4 regions of the Kocuria atrinae genome follow, and region 4 is predicted to be linked to each of the others. Evidence: riboswitches for the same ligand, from Rfam matches in the RefSeq annotation. Region 4 holds a riboswitch; each other region holds the start of a gene.
What was found. Region 4 has a riboswitch for S-adenosylmethionine ahead of ABD283_RS07560 (ABC transporter ATP-binding protein). Riboswitches for the same ligand answer to the same signal wherever they lie in the genome.
Positions count from the first base shown of each region.

Region 1: it holds a riboswitch for S-adenosylmethionine, as region 4 does, so the genes downstream of both, ABD283_RS08275 (MFS transporter) here and ABD283_RS07560 (ABC transporter ATP-binding protein) in region 4, are expected to answer to the same signal.
Region 2: it holds a riboswitch for S-adenosylmethionine, as region 4 does, so the genes downstream of both, ABD283_RS04640 (LLM class flavin-dependent oxidoreductase) here and ABD283_RS07560 (ABC transporter ATP-binding protein) in region 4, are expected to answer to the same signal.
Region 3: it holds a riboswitch for S-adenosylmethionine, as region 4 does, so the genes downstream of both, ABD283_RS03035 (methylenetetrahydrofolate reductase) here and ABD283_RS07560 (ABC transporter ATP-binding protein) in region 4, are expected to answer to the same signal.

Region 1 covers NZ_BAAAQA010000015.1:385,808-389,152, reverse strand. The annotation lists gene ABD283_RS08280 (NtaA/DmoA family FMN-dependent monooxygenase) at 1-371, opposite strand, end outside; gene ABD283_RS08275 (MFS transporter) at 422-1,801, opposite strand; SAM riboswitch class IV at 1,849-1,967, opposite strand; gene mtnC (acireductone synthase) at 2,169-2,933, shown strand; partial or broken gene ABD283_RS08265 (MFS transporter) at 2,987-3,345, shown strand, end outside.
Region 2 covers NZ_BAAAQA010000008.1:12,718-16,062, forward strand. The annotation lists gene cls (cardiolipin synthase) at 1-265, shown strand, start outside; gene ABD283_RS04640 (LLM class flavin-dependent oxidoreductase) at 338-1,759, opposite strand; SAM riboswitch class IV at 1,843-1,957, opposite strand; gene ABD283_RS04645 (CoA-binding protein) at 2,048-2,467, shown strand; SAM riboswitch class I at 2,684-2,778, shown strand; gene ABD283_RS04650 (AMP-binding protein) at 2,772-3,345, shown strand, end outside.
Region 3 covers NZ_BAAAQA010000004.1:9,673-13,017, forward strand. The annotation lists gene metE (5-methyltetrahydropteroyltriglutamate--homocysteine S-methyltransferase) at 1-935, opposite strand, end outside; gene ABD283_RS03035 (methylenetetrahydrofolate reductase) at 1,067-2,062, opposite strand; SAM riboswitch class IV at 2,105-2,222, opposite strand; gene ABD283_RS03040 (Rossmann-fold NAD(P)-binding domain-containing protein) at 2,358-2,711, opposite strand; partial or broken gene ABD283_RS14360 (SDR family NAD(P)-dependent oxidoreductase) at 2,725-3,174, opposite strand; gene ABD283_RS03045 (SDR family NAD(P)-dependent oxidoreductase) at 3,295-3,345, opposite strand, start outside.
Region 4 covers NZ_BAAAQA010000015.1:220,222-223,566, reverse strand. The annotation lists gene ABD283_RS07565 (aliphatic sulfonate ABC transporter substrate-binding protein) at 1-756, opposite strand, end outside; gene ABD283_RS07560 (ABC transporter ATP-binding protein) at 859-1,740, opposite strand; SAM riboswitch class I at 1,750-1,837, opposite strand; gene ABD283_RS07555 (DUF2231 domain-containing protein) at 1,948-2,499, opposite strand; gene ABD283_RS07550 (YciI family protein) at 3,013-3,345, shown strand, end outside.

The DNA.
Region 1 (3,345 bases), 170 kb from region 4:
GCATCCAGGGTGGCGAAACGGCGCGCCAGGTCGTAGGGAGCCGCGTAGGTCACGGACGCCGTGACACCGATATTGAGGGTGCTGGTGGCCTTGGCCAACAGTGGGGCAAGGATCAACGGATCCAATTGGGGCACCTGTACGCCACCGCGCAGGGCGGCGTCCGCGGAACCGCCGTACACGTCGTACAGTCCCAGGACGTCGGCCAGGAACAGGCCGTGGAAGCCCGCGTTCTCGATGATCTGGGCCTCCCGCTCCCAATGGGACAGCTGCGCGTAGTTACGCGACTGGTCCTCGGGGTGGCGCCACATTCCGGGGGACTGGTGGACGGGCACGGGCATTTCGAAGGCGTTGAGCAGCAAGGGGCGGGGCAAGAGGAGTCCTTTCGGGTCGGTGCTGGGACGGGGCCGGGGTTGATTCCGGATCAGAACTGGGATTTCTCGGGTGCATCGGTCACGGTGTCCTTGGCCATGCGACCGGTGACCACGGAGATCACGGCCAGCAGGGACAGATAGCCGCACAGCAGCCAGGGGGAACCGCCGGTGGCCACGAGCCACGCGGCGATCATGGGGGTCAGGCCGCCGGAGAGGATGGTGCCCACCTGGTATCCCAGGGACACGCCGGAGTAACGCAGGTGCGTGGGGAACTGTTCGGCGAACAGTGCCGCCTGGGGGCCGTAAATGCTGTCGTGCAGCACGGCCATGCCGATCAGGTAGACCAGCGGCAGCAGTGCGAGCGGACCGTGATCCAGGTAGTAGAAGTAGGGCCACACGAACACACCGATGGCTGCGGCGGCGATCACGGAAATGCGGCGTCGACCCACGCGGTCCGAAAGCCAACCCCAGAACGGGCCACCCACCAGACCCACGCCCGCGGCGATCAGGATGGAAATCATGACCCACTGGCTCGCACCGCGTTGTTCGGTGACATAGGTGAGCGTGTAGACGGTGAGGATGGAGAAGATGGCCGGCTGGACCATGCGCTGACCGATGCACACAATCACCCCGCGGGTGTGGTTGGTGAGCACTTCACGCACCGGGGACGTCGCGGCAGTCTTTTCTCGCTTGACCTCCTGGAACTCCTCGGCATCCTCGATGCCGGCGCGGATGATCAGGCCGATGATCACGAGTACCGCGGAGAACAGGAAGGGTACGCGCCAGCCCCACGCCTGGAACTGCTCGGCGGTGGTGATGCCCTGCATGATGGCGAAGAAGGCGGTGGCCAACAGCATGCCTGCCGCGGAGCCCACCTGAGTGAAGGAACCGAACAGGCCGCGCAGGCCCTTGGGGGCGTGTTCCACGGAGAGCACCGCGGAACCGCCCCATTCCATGCCGGCGGACAGTCCCTGCGCAATGCGGCAGGCGACCAGCAGGGCCACGGCGAACCAGCCGATCTGCGAGAAACCCGGCAGCAAACCGATCACCGTGGTGGCCACACCCATGATCAGCAGTGACGCGACCAGCAGGGCCTTGCGGCCGATCCGGTCACCCAGATGCCCGGCAATGATGCCGCCCAGGGGCCGGAAGAAGAACGCAATGGCGAAGGTCGCGAACGAGGCGATGATCGAGCCCACGCCCGAACCCTGCGGGAAGAAGTAGTGGCTGAAGACCAGGGCCGCGGCGGCACCGTAGAGGTAGAAGTCGTACCACTCGATGGTCGTTCCCACGAAGGATGCGGCGAGCACGCGCTTCTTGTCGCGCACTGCGGCTCCCACGCTCGACAGCGCGTGATCGGTAGCGGGTTGGGCCTGCTGGGCAGACGATGAATCGGTGACCGTGGGCACCGGGGCGGTGGCGGGGGCCATGACACTCCTCATGACGGGGCGCCACGGAAGAATGCTGGGTGAGCCGGACGCCGTCCTTGCCCGCGCCGGTACTGATCGCGGGCCGAATCATCACCTGGGGCACCCCACGACAGCGTCTGAGGGTTGCCGTCCGGCCAGCCAGGGCTTCGCACCGGAACTCGTGATTCTTGTCGCGTGAACCTAACCACACGATCATCGAGGGCCACAAGTCATGAAGATTTATGACCGCTTGTTCTCATGCTCCCGCGGTTCGACTCGCGACGGGGGCGTCCTCCTTTTTCCCTCGGTTTCCGGTGCCTAGAATGGGCTAACCCCCCGGGCCACCGGGGCAGACACCGTTGTCGAACGAATACGCAGGGAGCCGACCATGCCTGAGCCCAACGCCGCCAATGCCGTGGTGCTCGACCGACCCGATGTGATCGTGGTCGACATCGAGGGGAGCCTCTCCTCCACCTGGTATGTCCGGGACGAGCTCTACCCCTATTCCCGCAAACGCTTCGCCAGCTATTTCGTGGAGTACTCCCACAAACCCGAGGTCGCCCGCGCTCGCCGGCAGATCATCGAGATGGCCGGCCTGGACAGTTCGGCCACGGCCGAGGACCTCACGGGTGTTCTGGAAGCGTGGATGGACGAGGGCCAGATGCCGGCGCCGCTACGCACGATGCACGCGTTGATCTGGCAGGAAGGCTTTGCTGCCGGGGAGTTCGTCTCGCCGTTCTTCGACGACGCGATTCCCGCGTTGCGGACCTGGGCCGAGCAGTCGATTCCGGTGTTCATCTTCTCCAACGGCACGTTGCCCGCCCAGCGCGCGTGGTTCACGCATTCGCCCGAGGGCAACCTGATTCCGCTCATCAAGGGGCACTTCTCCCTGGAATCGGCAGGGGCCAAACATGAAGTGAGCTCCTTCCGCAACATCACCCACGACGTGGCCGAGGCCCTGGGTAAACCGCGTGAGAAGTTCCTGTTCTTCTCCGACCAGGTCGAAGCCCTGGATGCAGCCCGGGAAACCGGTTGGGCCACCGTGGGAGTGCGCCGCCCCGGTGATCAGTTCTACGACGCCGGCGTGGGGGATCATCCCGAGATCCAGCGACTGGATCAGGTACGGTTCATCCGTCGCTATCCGTCCCGCTAGCGCGATCGGGAGATTTCAGACGGGATAGCTTCACCGTGAACAACACCACCACCATGCGCCCGGGGGCCGGGCGCGCACTTTTTGCTGCCGTGGCCGGAACCCTCATCGAGTGGTACGACTACGCGCTGTACGGCACGGCCGCCGGGCTGATCATCGGCCCGCTCTTCTTCGCCGGAATGGACTCCGGCGCCTCGCTTGCTGCGTTCGCGACCTTCGCGGTGGGCTTCGTGGCGCGCCCGCTGGGCGGGGTGCTGGTCGGTCACCTCGGTGACCGCTACGGCCGCCGACCGGCCATGCTGCTCACCGTGGTCCTGATGGGTGTGGCCACCGTGGGCATCGGCCTGCTGCCCACCTATGCCGCGATCGGCGTGGCCGCCCCGGTGTTCCTGGTGCTGTTGCGCCTGCTGCAGGG
Region 2 (3,345 bases), on a different contig from region 4:
CCCCACCGTGCTGCACGCCAAGTTCGTGCTCGTGGACGACCTGATCAGTGTGATCGGTTCCTCCAACATGGACGAGCGGTCCTTCGCTCTGGACCTGGAAGTCTCCGTCATGATCGTGGATCAGCATTTCCATGTACGAATGGAAAATGTGGTCGATGAGTTCAAGGCATCCTCAACCGTGCTGAACCTCGAGGCGTGGAACAAGCGCCCCCTGCTGCAGAAGTATGTAGAGAACGTCTGTCGCCTCACTTCGGCTTTGCTTTAACGGCCACGACGCCGCTGTCGCGACCTTTCGTTCGAAAAGGTCGCGACAGCGGCGTCGTGGGCAGAGGGGCTGTTAGCCCACCAACTCGCGAGCGGCGGTGTCCGCGACGGACGGCTTGTCGGCGTACGCACCGCGATACTGCGCGGCCGGGTGGGTGTCCATGACCTGGGACTGACCGGCGCCGTAGAGGGACTCCCGCAGGGTGGAACCCTCGTAGTCGGTGCGGTAGCGGCCACGCTTCTGCAGCTCCGGGACCACGAACTCCACGAAGTCCTCGAAGGAACCGGGGCTCACGTGGTAGGCCAGGTTGATGCCGTCCAGGCCACCCTCGTCGACCCACGTCTCGAGCTGATCCGCCACGGATTCCGGCGATCCCACGATCACGTCACCCATACCGCCCAGGGCACAGTGCTTGGCGATCTCCTCGCGGGTCCACTTCTTGTCCTTGGACTGCAGGGTGAACGGGGTCAGGAAGGACTGGATGGAATCGGTCTTGATGTAGTTCAGGGCCTCGTCCTCGTCGAACTGGCTCAGATCCACGCCGGACCAGCCGCCGATGATCGCCTGGGACGCCTCAAGGTCCACGTAGGAGAGGTACTCCCGGTACTTCTCCTGAGCCTTCTCCTCGGTCTCGTCCACGACCACGGAGAGCATCGCGTAGATCTTGACGTCGTCGCGGTGGCGACCCTGCTCCTCGGCCTGCTCGCGGATCTTGTCCGTGACATAGCGGGTGAGGTCTGGGCGCAGACCTCCCACAAACACGGCCTCCGCGTGGCGTCCGGCGAACGCCTGGCCACGCGAGGATGCGCCCGCTTGGAAGATCAGCGGGGTCCGCTGCGGGGAGGGCTCGGTGAGAGCGGCGCCCGGAACGCTGAAGTACTTGCCCGAGTGCTGGATCGGGTGGACCTTCTGGGGATCCGCGTAGCGGCCGGCCTCGCGGTCCTTGACCACGGCGCCGTCCTCCCAGGAGCCTTCCCACAGCTTGTAGCAGACGTCGAGGAACTCTTCGGCAATCTCGTAGCGGGTATCGTGCTCGATCTGACGAGGCAGACCCTGATTCTCCGCGGCGGAGGGCAAGTAGGAAGTCACCACGTTGAAGCCCACGCGGCCCTTGGTCAGGTGGTCGAGCGTCGCGTACTTGCGAGCCAGGGTGTAGGGCTGCTCGTAGGTCACGGCGCTGGTTACGCCAAAGCCCAGGTGCTCGGTCACGGCCGCCATGGCGGAGATCTGCATGAACGGGTCGTTTACCGGAACCTGCGCACCGTCCGCCACCGAGGGCGCGGCGGAGTTCTTGTAGATGTCGTAGATACCCACCACGTCCGCCAGGAACAGGGCGTCGAACTTGCCCTTCTCCAGGGTCTTGGCCAGGTTGGTCCAGTATTCAATGGTGTTGTACTCGGTGGCCTTGGACCGCGGGTGACGCCACAGGCCGAAGCTCTGGTGGTCCACGCAGGTCATGTCGAAGGCGTTCACGGAAATCCGCTTCTTGCTCATGTGTGCCCCTTGAGGTCGAACTCGACCCGCGCCCCGTGCACCACCTGCGGCGGCCTACTCTGCGGGTCCAGCGCGCTTGTGTGGCGCCGTACTTGCCGCATGCGGTGTGCCATGCGGCCCGATCCTCACCTGGGGCACCCCGCTACGGGAGAGGGTTGCCGTCCGACAAGCCAGGGCTGTGCGTCGGAACTCATGATCGTTCTGGGCACCACTGTACAGTTTCCCCACCGGTTCCGGCGGCCCGTGAAACATGATGACCGAGCTGATTCACAGTGAGACGATGGTCGTATGAGTGATCGCCACGTCAACGATCCGGACCTGATTCGCGAGCTACTCACCACCCCGGGGCGGTGGGCCGTTGTTGGGCTGTCCACCAACCGCACGCGACCGGCCTTTGCGGTGTCCCGGCGGATTCGTGATGAATTCGGTCAGGAGATCATCCCTGTCAATCTGGCCGGTGAGGACGTGCACGGCGAGACCGGCTACCGCTCGCTCGCGGACATCCCGGGGCACGTTGACGTGGTCGACTGCTTCGTGAACTCCCAGCGCGTGGGTGAAGTGGTGGATCAAGCGATCAACATTGGGGCCGGGGCCGTGTGGATGCAGCTTGGTGTGTCCGACCAGGCTGCCGCCGAACGGGCGAAGGCCGCCGGGTTGAAGGTGGTCATGAACACCTGCCCGCTGATCGAGGCCCCGCGGGTTCTGTAGGCGCGCCGGTTCTGTCAACGCGGGCAAGGACGGTCTCCCCCACAGGCCTTTGACATTCTGGGCAGAGGTTCGCGCGCGGAGCACGGTGTTTAGTGCGATCCCTTGCCAAAAATGTGCACTACCACTTCTGACGTGCGAACCTCTGCCACAAATGTTCATGCTCCGCGCGCTGACTCAATTTGCGACCGCCCCCTCCCGAGACGTTGAATGGAACGGTTCCCATCCGGAGCGGCCGAGAGACCTGGCTCGTTGACGTCGCAGCAACCGGTACCCGTGCGGTGCAAGGTGCTAATGCCAGGAGACGATGGAGTTGATCGAGATTACTTCCTTCTCAGACCCTTACTCGCCCACGCCCAATCCCGCGCTGATCTCGGATGAGGCGCGCGAGGAGTTCTGGGCCAAGCAGGCGACCCGTCTGGACTGGGCCGAGCCGTGGCACACGACCCACCGCTTCGACAAGCCGCAGAAGATCGGCACGGACGAGGCCGGCAACGACATCCTCTCGGTACCGGAGATCGCCTGGTTCGAGGGCGGCAAGCTCAACGTTTCCTACAACTGCGTGGACCGCCATGTGGACGCCGGCCGCGGCAATCACGTGGCCCTCTACTTCGAGGGTGAACCCGGTGACCGCCTGGTCTACACCTACGCGGACCTGCAGCGCGAGGTCTCCAAGGCCGCCAACGCCCTGCTGAAACTCGGTGTGGAAGAGGGCGACCGCGTGGTCATCTACCTCCCGGTGATTCCCGAAACCGTCATCATCACGCTCGCGTGCGCGCGTATCGGCGCCATCCACTCCCTCGTGTTCGGGGGCTTCTCCGCCGAGGCTCTCAAGTTCCGTGTGGAAGACACCGGCGCCAAGGTCCTGGTGACCACGGACG
Region 3 (3,345 bases), on a different contig from region 4:
ACCAGCGGTCGCTCGCCCCACGCCTCGAGTGCGGCCCCACCGGGTTCACTGCCGCGGTCCAGGTCGATGGCGAGGGCCTCGATGTCGGTCGCGGCAAGGGCGAGTTGGGCGTCCTCACCCGCATCCCCGTAACCGACAGCAACCAGAATGTCGGGGCGGTTGGAGGGGAAGCTCAGACGGGTGTAGGCCTTGGCCAGCGCCTCGATGATGGTTTCGCGGGGAACGTCCCAGCCTTCGGCGGCCAGGGCGTGATCGTCCAATTCGACCCATGGGATGCCCGCATCCTTGAGCGCGGTGAGCAACTGGATGTAGAGGTCGACCACGTCATTGAGACGGTCAAACGGCTGGGTGCCCGGTGCATCCGTGGTTTCCGGGCGGGCCAGCAGCAAGAGGGTCACGGGTCCCACGAGTACCGGGCGAGTGATGGCGCCGGTGGTCTCACGGGCGGTCACGAACCGTTCGATCAGGCTTTCCGGGTGCGCGGACAGCGGGGTGTCCGGGCCGATCTCGGGAACGTAGTAGTGGTAGTTGGTGTCGAACCATTTGGTCATCTCCAACGGTTCCAGGTGATCGGTTCCGCGGGACAGCGCGGTGGTCAGCTCAATGCCCTGCGGGGTGTCCGGGGCTGCGGGGCGGAAACCGTCCGCGCGGAACCGGGCCGGAACCGCGCCCAGGGCCAGGGCGGTGTCCAGGGTCTGGTCCACCGCGAACGTGTCGGAGGGGATCGAAGCGTCGTCGGTGAGACCGAGGCCGCTGAGGTGGCGAACGGTGCGCTCGCGCAGTTTGGCCAGAGTGTCCAGAACGGAGTGGGCGGGGTTCTCGGCGGGCTTGGACCAGTAGGCCTCAAGTGCCCTCTTGAGTTCACGATCGGGGCCGATCCGGGGGTAGCCCAGGATGGTCGCGGCGGGGAACGAAGTCTTGGAAACGGCAGTCATTCGGGGTGCTCCTGAGGATAAAAGGGTGTGTTGTGGGAAGCCACGGTCACTGAGACCGTTGCCAAAAGGTTCTGTCGGAAGGGAAGTGCGGGCGCTGTCGTGACCGTGGTACGGCCACTGACGTGCGGCGGTCAGGCCGCGGTGATACCCCCGCGAAATTGTCGGGCGGCATCGCGCACCCGGAGATGATCGAGGATGGCCAAAGGCGCATCCGGGCGGTTGAAAGTGAACAAATGCAGACCGGGGCAGCCGAAATCCAATAGCTCGTCGATCAGCGTGAGCGTTGCCGCGATGCCCCTGCGGCGTAGCTCGGCTGGGCTCTCGGTGTTCAGGAAGCTGGTGATCCGTTCGGGGATCGGAACTCCGGTCAGCTCGGTCATGCGGCCCAAACGCTTGATGTCAGTCAGTGGAACCAGGCCGGCAATGATGGGCAGGTGGATGCCTTCCGAGCGCGCACGCTCCAGGAACCTCACATAGTCCTGAGCGTCGTAGAGCACCTGGGTGATCGCGTAATCCGCCCCGGCTTCTTGCTTGTCCCACAGCGCAGCGAGGTCCGCTTCGAAATCGCGGCCCTTCGCGGCCACCGGATAGCAGGCCACCGAAACCGAGACCGGACGCTTGCCGGGGCGCTCGCAGGCACCGAACTTTCGTTCCTCGACCTCGCGGATCAACTCGACCAGTTGCGATGCGCGATCGAAGCCACCCGGATGAGTCACCCACTCACCGCCGCCCACGGGCGGATCGCCACGCAAGGCGAGAAGGTCGCGGACGCCGTCGTCGAGCAAATCTTCGACGGCGCGATCCAGACCCGCGCGATCGGTGCCACCGCACGTGAGGTGGGCCACCGCAGGGGTCTTGGTCTGCTTGAGCAAGTGCCGCAGCGTCTCGCGGGAGACACCGTTGGTGCCGGAGTGACCGTGGGTGACCGAGAAGAAATCGGGACCGGCGGCGGCCATCGCGTCGATGTTGCGCCACACGGCTTCCGGATCGCGCGTGGGGTGCGGCGGGAACACCTCGAACGAGATCAAAGACTCGCGGCGCGGCCTGCGCACCAACCACGACGTTCCCGTGGGTGGCCCCGTGGCGACGGTCTGCTCCGAGACCTGGGGTGTGGACAGGGCGGGCATAAAAATACCTCCGGCGGTTCGGGACGCCGGAGGTTTCTCCGTGCGCCGTACTTGCTCGCCGTGCGGGTGCGCGGCGGCCGGATCGTCATCTGGGGCACCCCGCTACGTGCTGGAGGGTTGCCGCCCGGTTAGCCAGAGCTTTACACCGGGACTCATGATCCTTGTTGCGAGAGACATTAGCACAGAGTTTTGGCGGTGCAAGTCACATCCCGGAAACGGAACGGGTCAGTCCGTGCTGTTTCTCCGCGCCATGTTGGCGCGTTCAAGACTCGTCTCCCAGACGTCTTTTCGCAGGTCAGGGGGAGTAACTCAAAGGTGAGCTCTTGCGTGGTTTTCGGGCTGCGACGTAACAACCCATGAGCGGTTCCGCCTCCGGTGAGGTGGCCAGCCACGCGAGATTCTCGGCCGAGATCTTGACCGAATTGGCACCCGGAAGTCGAGCAATCAGTGGCGCGGCCACTGCATAAATCCTCTGCACAATGTTCGGGTAATTGCAGGCCAAGCCGGTGGCCGGCATGAGGCCGGGGTCAAAACTCGCGGCCCGGATACCACGAGCGGCCCAGGACTCGTCGACCTCGTAGGCCATGGCGATGCACGCCAGTTTGGAGGTCGAGTAGCGCACCCGGAAAGCCGAAGGCTCGGAGGCCACCGCGATGAGTTTCGCTGCCCAGCGTGATGACCCTGGAACCGGGAGCCATGTGGCTCAGTAGAGGGTCGAGCAGAGCGACGTGGCCCAGCACATTGGTGGCCATGGTCAGCTCGAACTGATCCGCGGAGCGCTGCAACCGATCGAATGTCTGAACCCCCGCGTTGCAAATGATGGCGCGGGGGATCACACCGTCCTCGATGAGCCCGTCCGTGAAAGATTTCACGGTGGCAAGGTTCGCGAGGTCCAGTCGCCGGACGGCTACGCGGACGCCGCTCCGCAAAAGAGCTGCCGCCACTTCTTGACCTTTAGCCATGTTCCGAACTGCCAGAATCAGAGGGATTCCCTGCTTCGCCATGGCCCGGGCTGTTGCGAGGCCTAGCCCCGACGTAGCCCCGGTGATCACCACGGGAGCGGTATGGGTTGCAGGCAGATCGACAGAGGCAGGGGGCTGCTCGGGGGACATGTATCGAGTATCTCCGGTCAGAACCTACGCATCAGCCTCGTGACAGATGTTTCTTGAACATCATCGGTGGCGATCCGGAGACGAGCCGCCACCGATGGCATTCATCGAAGCCAGGAAGGCTTAGTAGAGCTTGGTGGCCCCGCCATCCACGGCGATCGCCTGGCCCGTGAT
Region 4 (3,345 bases):
GGCGATCTCCGGCTGCTCTTGAAGGAACGATTCCGTGGCATTGAGGAAGCCGTAGGTGTTGAACTCGAGGTTGCGGAAGAAGAGCTTGGCGCCCTTCTCTTCGGCGCCGGCCATGATCGGATCCAAACCGCTCCACGCATCCACGGAACCGTTCTCCATAGCGGAGCGGCCATCTGCGTGCTGCAAGTTCTGGACGGTGACTTCGCTGGGGTCCACGCCCGCGTCCTGCAAGGCCTGAAGTAGGAAGAAGTACGGGTCGGTGCCCTTGGTTGCGGCCACGGACTTGCCCTTGAGGTCTGCTACCTCGGTGATATCTGAATCCGCGGGAACCACCAGCGCGGCCCACTCCGGGCGGCTGTAGAGCGAGACCACCTTGATCGGGGAGTTATTGGCGCGCGCCAGCAGGGCCGCGGAACCGGCGGTCGAGCCCACGTGGATCGCTTCCGCACGCAGGTTCTCGTTGGCCTTGTTGGAACCGGCCGACTGGATCCAGTTCACGGTGACGTTCTGGTCCTTCAACGTCTCCTCGAGCCAGCCCTTCTCCTTGATGACCAGGCTCAACGGGTTGTACGTCGCAAAGTCGATGTTGAGGGTGAATGCCTCACCGTCGCCGCCGCCCTGGCTCGGGACGTTTTCGCCGCCAGAGCCTTCACCGGCGCACGCGCTCAGGAAACCTGAGAGTGTCACGGCCCCCAGACCCAGAGCACCGGCTCGTAGGACGGAACGCCGTGACGGGGAGTTTTTGGACGGATTCATGCTGGGACCTCCAGGGGATCGTGGGTAGTGCGAATGGGCCGTGTGAGAGACTCATGGCCCGAAAATGGGTGAGTGGTAGCCCGGAATGGACGTGGTGGGGCGTTAGTGACGGTGGGTGTCTACGCCCAGGCCGGAGAGCAGTGTCAGACGCATTCGGCCGAGTTGTTCGTCGCTGCGGTTACGCGGGCGGTCGCCGGGCACGGTGAAGACGTGCGCGACCGACGCCGCGGTCTCGCGCGGCTTGCGGCCCAGCACGACGATGCGGTCGGCCAGTTGAAGAGCTTCGTCCACGTCGTGGGTCACGAGCAACACCGTGGTGGGGTGGGCTTCGTGGACCTGCAGCAGAAGGTCCTGCATCTTCAAGCGGGTCAAGGCATCAAGGGCGCCGAAAGGCTCATCCAGCAGCAGTACACCTGGGCGGCGGGCTAGCGCCCGAGCCAAAGAAGTGCGCTGGGCCATGCCGCCGGAAACCTCGCGCGGGCGCAGATGTGCGTAGTCATCGAGCTCCACCAACTCGAGGAGTCTCCGAACGCGCTCCTGGGCCTCAGCTTTGGGGGTGCCCTGCGGCAAGCCGAGCTCCACGTTCTTGTGGATGTTCTGCCAGGGGAGTAGACGCGGTTCTTGGAAGGCGACGGCGCACCGGTCGTCGATTCCGTTCACGGGCGTTCCGTCGATCAACACGGTGCCCCGGGTGGGCGCGTCCAGGCCCGACGCGGCGCGCAGCAGCGTGGACTTGCCGGAGCCACTGGGGCCGAGGATGGCCAGAACTTCACCGGGAACGACGTCCAGGGTGATGTCTTTCAACACAACATGGGGCTCGTTGCTGTTCTTACCCGGGAAAGCCCGGCAGACGTTGTCGAAGCGCACGGACAGCGCTTGTGAGGTGTTGTTTTGCGTGCGGTGGTTCCGCGGCTCCGTGATCGAATCAGAGGCGGCTTCATCCGCTTCTTCCGCGCGAACGGACGTGCTGGCATCAAGAGACATGGTGTAATCACTCCATCGGTCCTGGCGGTAGCACCTTGCATAAAGCCGGTTGCTGCGGCGTCACAGATCCAGGTCTCTCGGCCGCTCGGGATGGTCGCTCAAAACTAACGCGGGAGTGTCGCGCGCGCCAAATTGCCCGAAATATGACCGGTCATGGAGTGAATGAGTGGAGGCGATGGATTGCCTCGAATGTTGTTCGAAATGCGGTTATTTCACGGCCCGCAGGTTCGGAGTCTCTTCCTCAACGTTGACCCCCTGGGAGTACGTGAGGTGCCCTCCCAGGAACCCGCCCACCGTCATCACGCCCAAGCCGGCCAACCCGAGCACTTTGCCAACGGTGTGGTGTCCGGTCAGTCGAGCAATGAGGGATCCCGAGTAGGTCAGCACGGTCACGTCCATGGCCGCCGCGTGGATGAATCCGACGCGAGACGCGGCGCCCTTGGTGCTCTGCCAGTCATGTAGACCGGTCGCTGCCGTGGGAAGCGCGCTGAGCACCCCGGCACCCACCAGGATGGTCGAAGCGTCCTCCAGTTCTTCGCCACCCAGAACATCGAGAAGCCCTGACATGCTCCACGCGCCGATAGGAATGTCGGTGAGCATCGGATGCAACGGATGACCCAGGAAATCCCCGCTCAGTGCCTTCTTGACGAGCGGTTGTTCCGTGATCGGTCCAACGTTCGTCTTCAGGAAATCGATCACGGAGTCCAATGAATGGGCTTCCTCGATCCGAGTTGTGACCTGCTGAAATGCCTTGTTCACCGGGTGCCTCCTGGGCAGTCTCTACTCTGCACCGCAGGGCCGAGTCGCCGGAGGGGCACGGTGCCTGGGTCGCTAAATCGGCCGTGACCTTACTCTAAGCGTGCTGAGGGATGTTGGGTAGGGCGAAAGGCCAGCCGTGCATGAGCGCACAGGATGCGGGGGACAGTACCTCTCGGAATTTCGTGTACCAGTGGAGGAAAAGAACCACCGCAGCGGGCCACACAGAGGAAACCTGTGCACTGGTACACCGATTTTGGAGAGCATCACCCTGCGTTCGCGAGTTCACCCGGTCATCGCAAGCTATCGGTACGCAATGCGACCGGGGTCCAGTTGAGGGGAGCCCTCCTCAAAGAGAACTTTACATAATGTACATTATCGGACAATCAGGGCGCCGTGCGGATTCGGCCTCCACCACCTCTATATACGTGCGTCACTCACGGTGGTTGAATCTCTGGTGACAGCACTCGTTGTGGCACTCAGTACGCGAGCATCGCACCCGCGAAAGGTTCACCCGTGGCCCAGTACATGATTTCCGTTTTCCACGAACCTGGGGTTCAAGATGCCGGCACTGCCTATCAGGACGACGCCGCTCTACAGGCCGCCTTCGCGGCCGTCGCCGAGTTCAACTCCGGACTTCAGGCAGCGGGACAATTCGTCTACGCCTGCGGGTTGATGCCGCCCGAGTCGAGTTACGCCGTGGACGCCACCGCCGCGACTCCTTTTGTTTATGCAGGACCGTTCTCCGTATCTGCTGCGTCCATCGGCGGCTTCTGGATTGTCGAAGCCCTCGATGAATCCGTCGCACTCGACCTCGCAACTCGAGCTTCTGCTGCCTGCGGTCAGAAG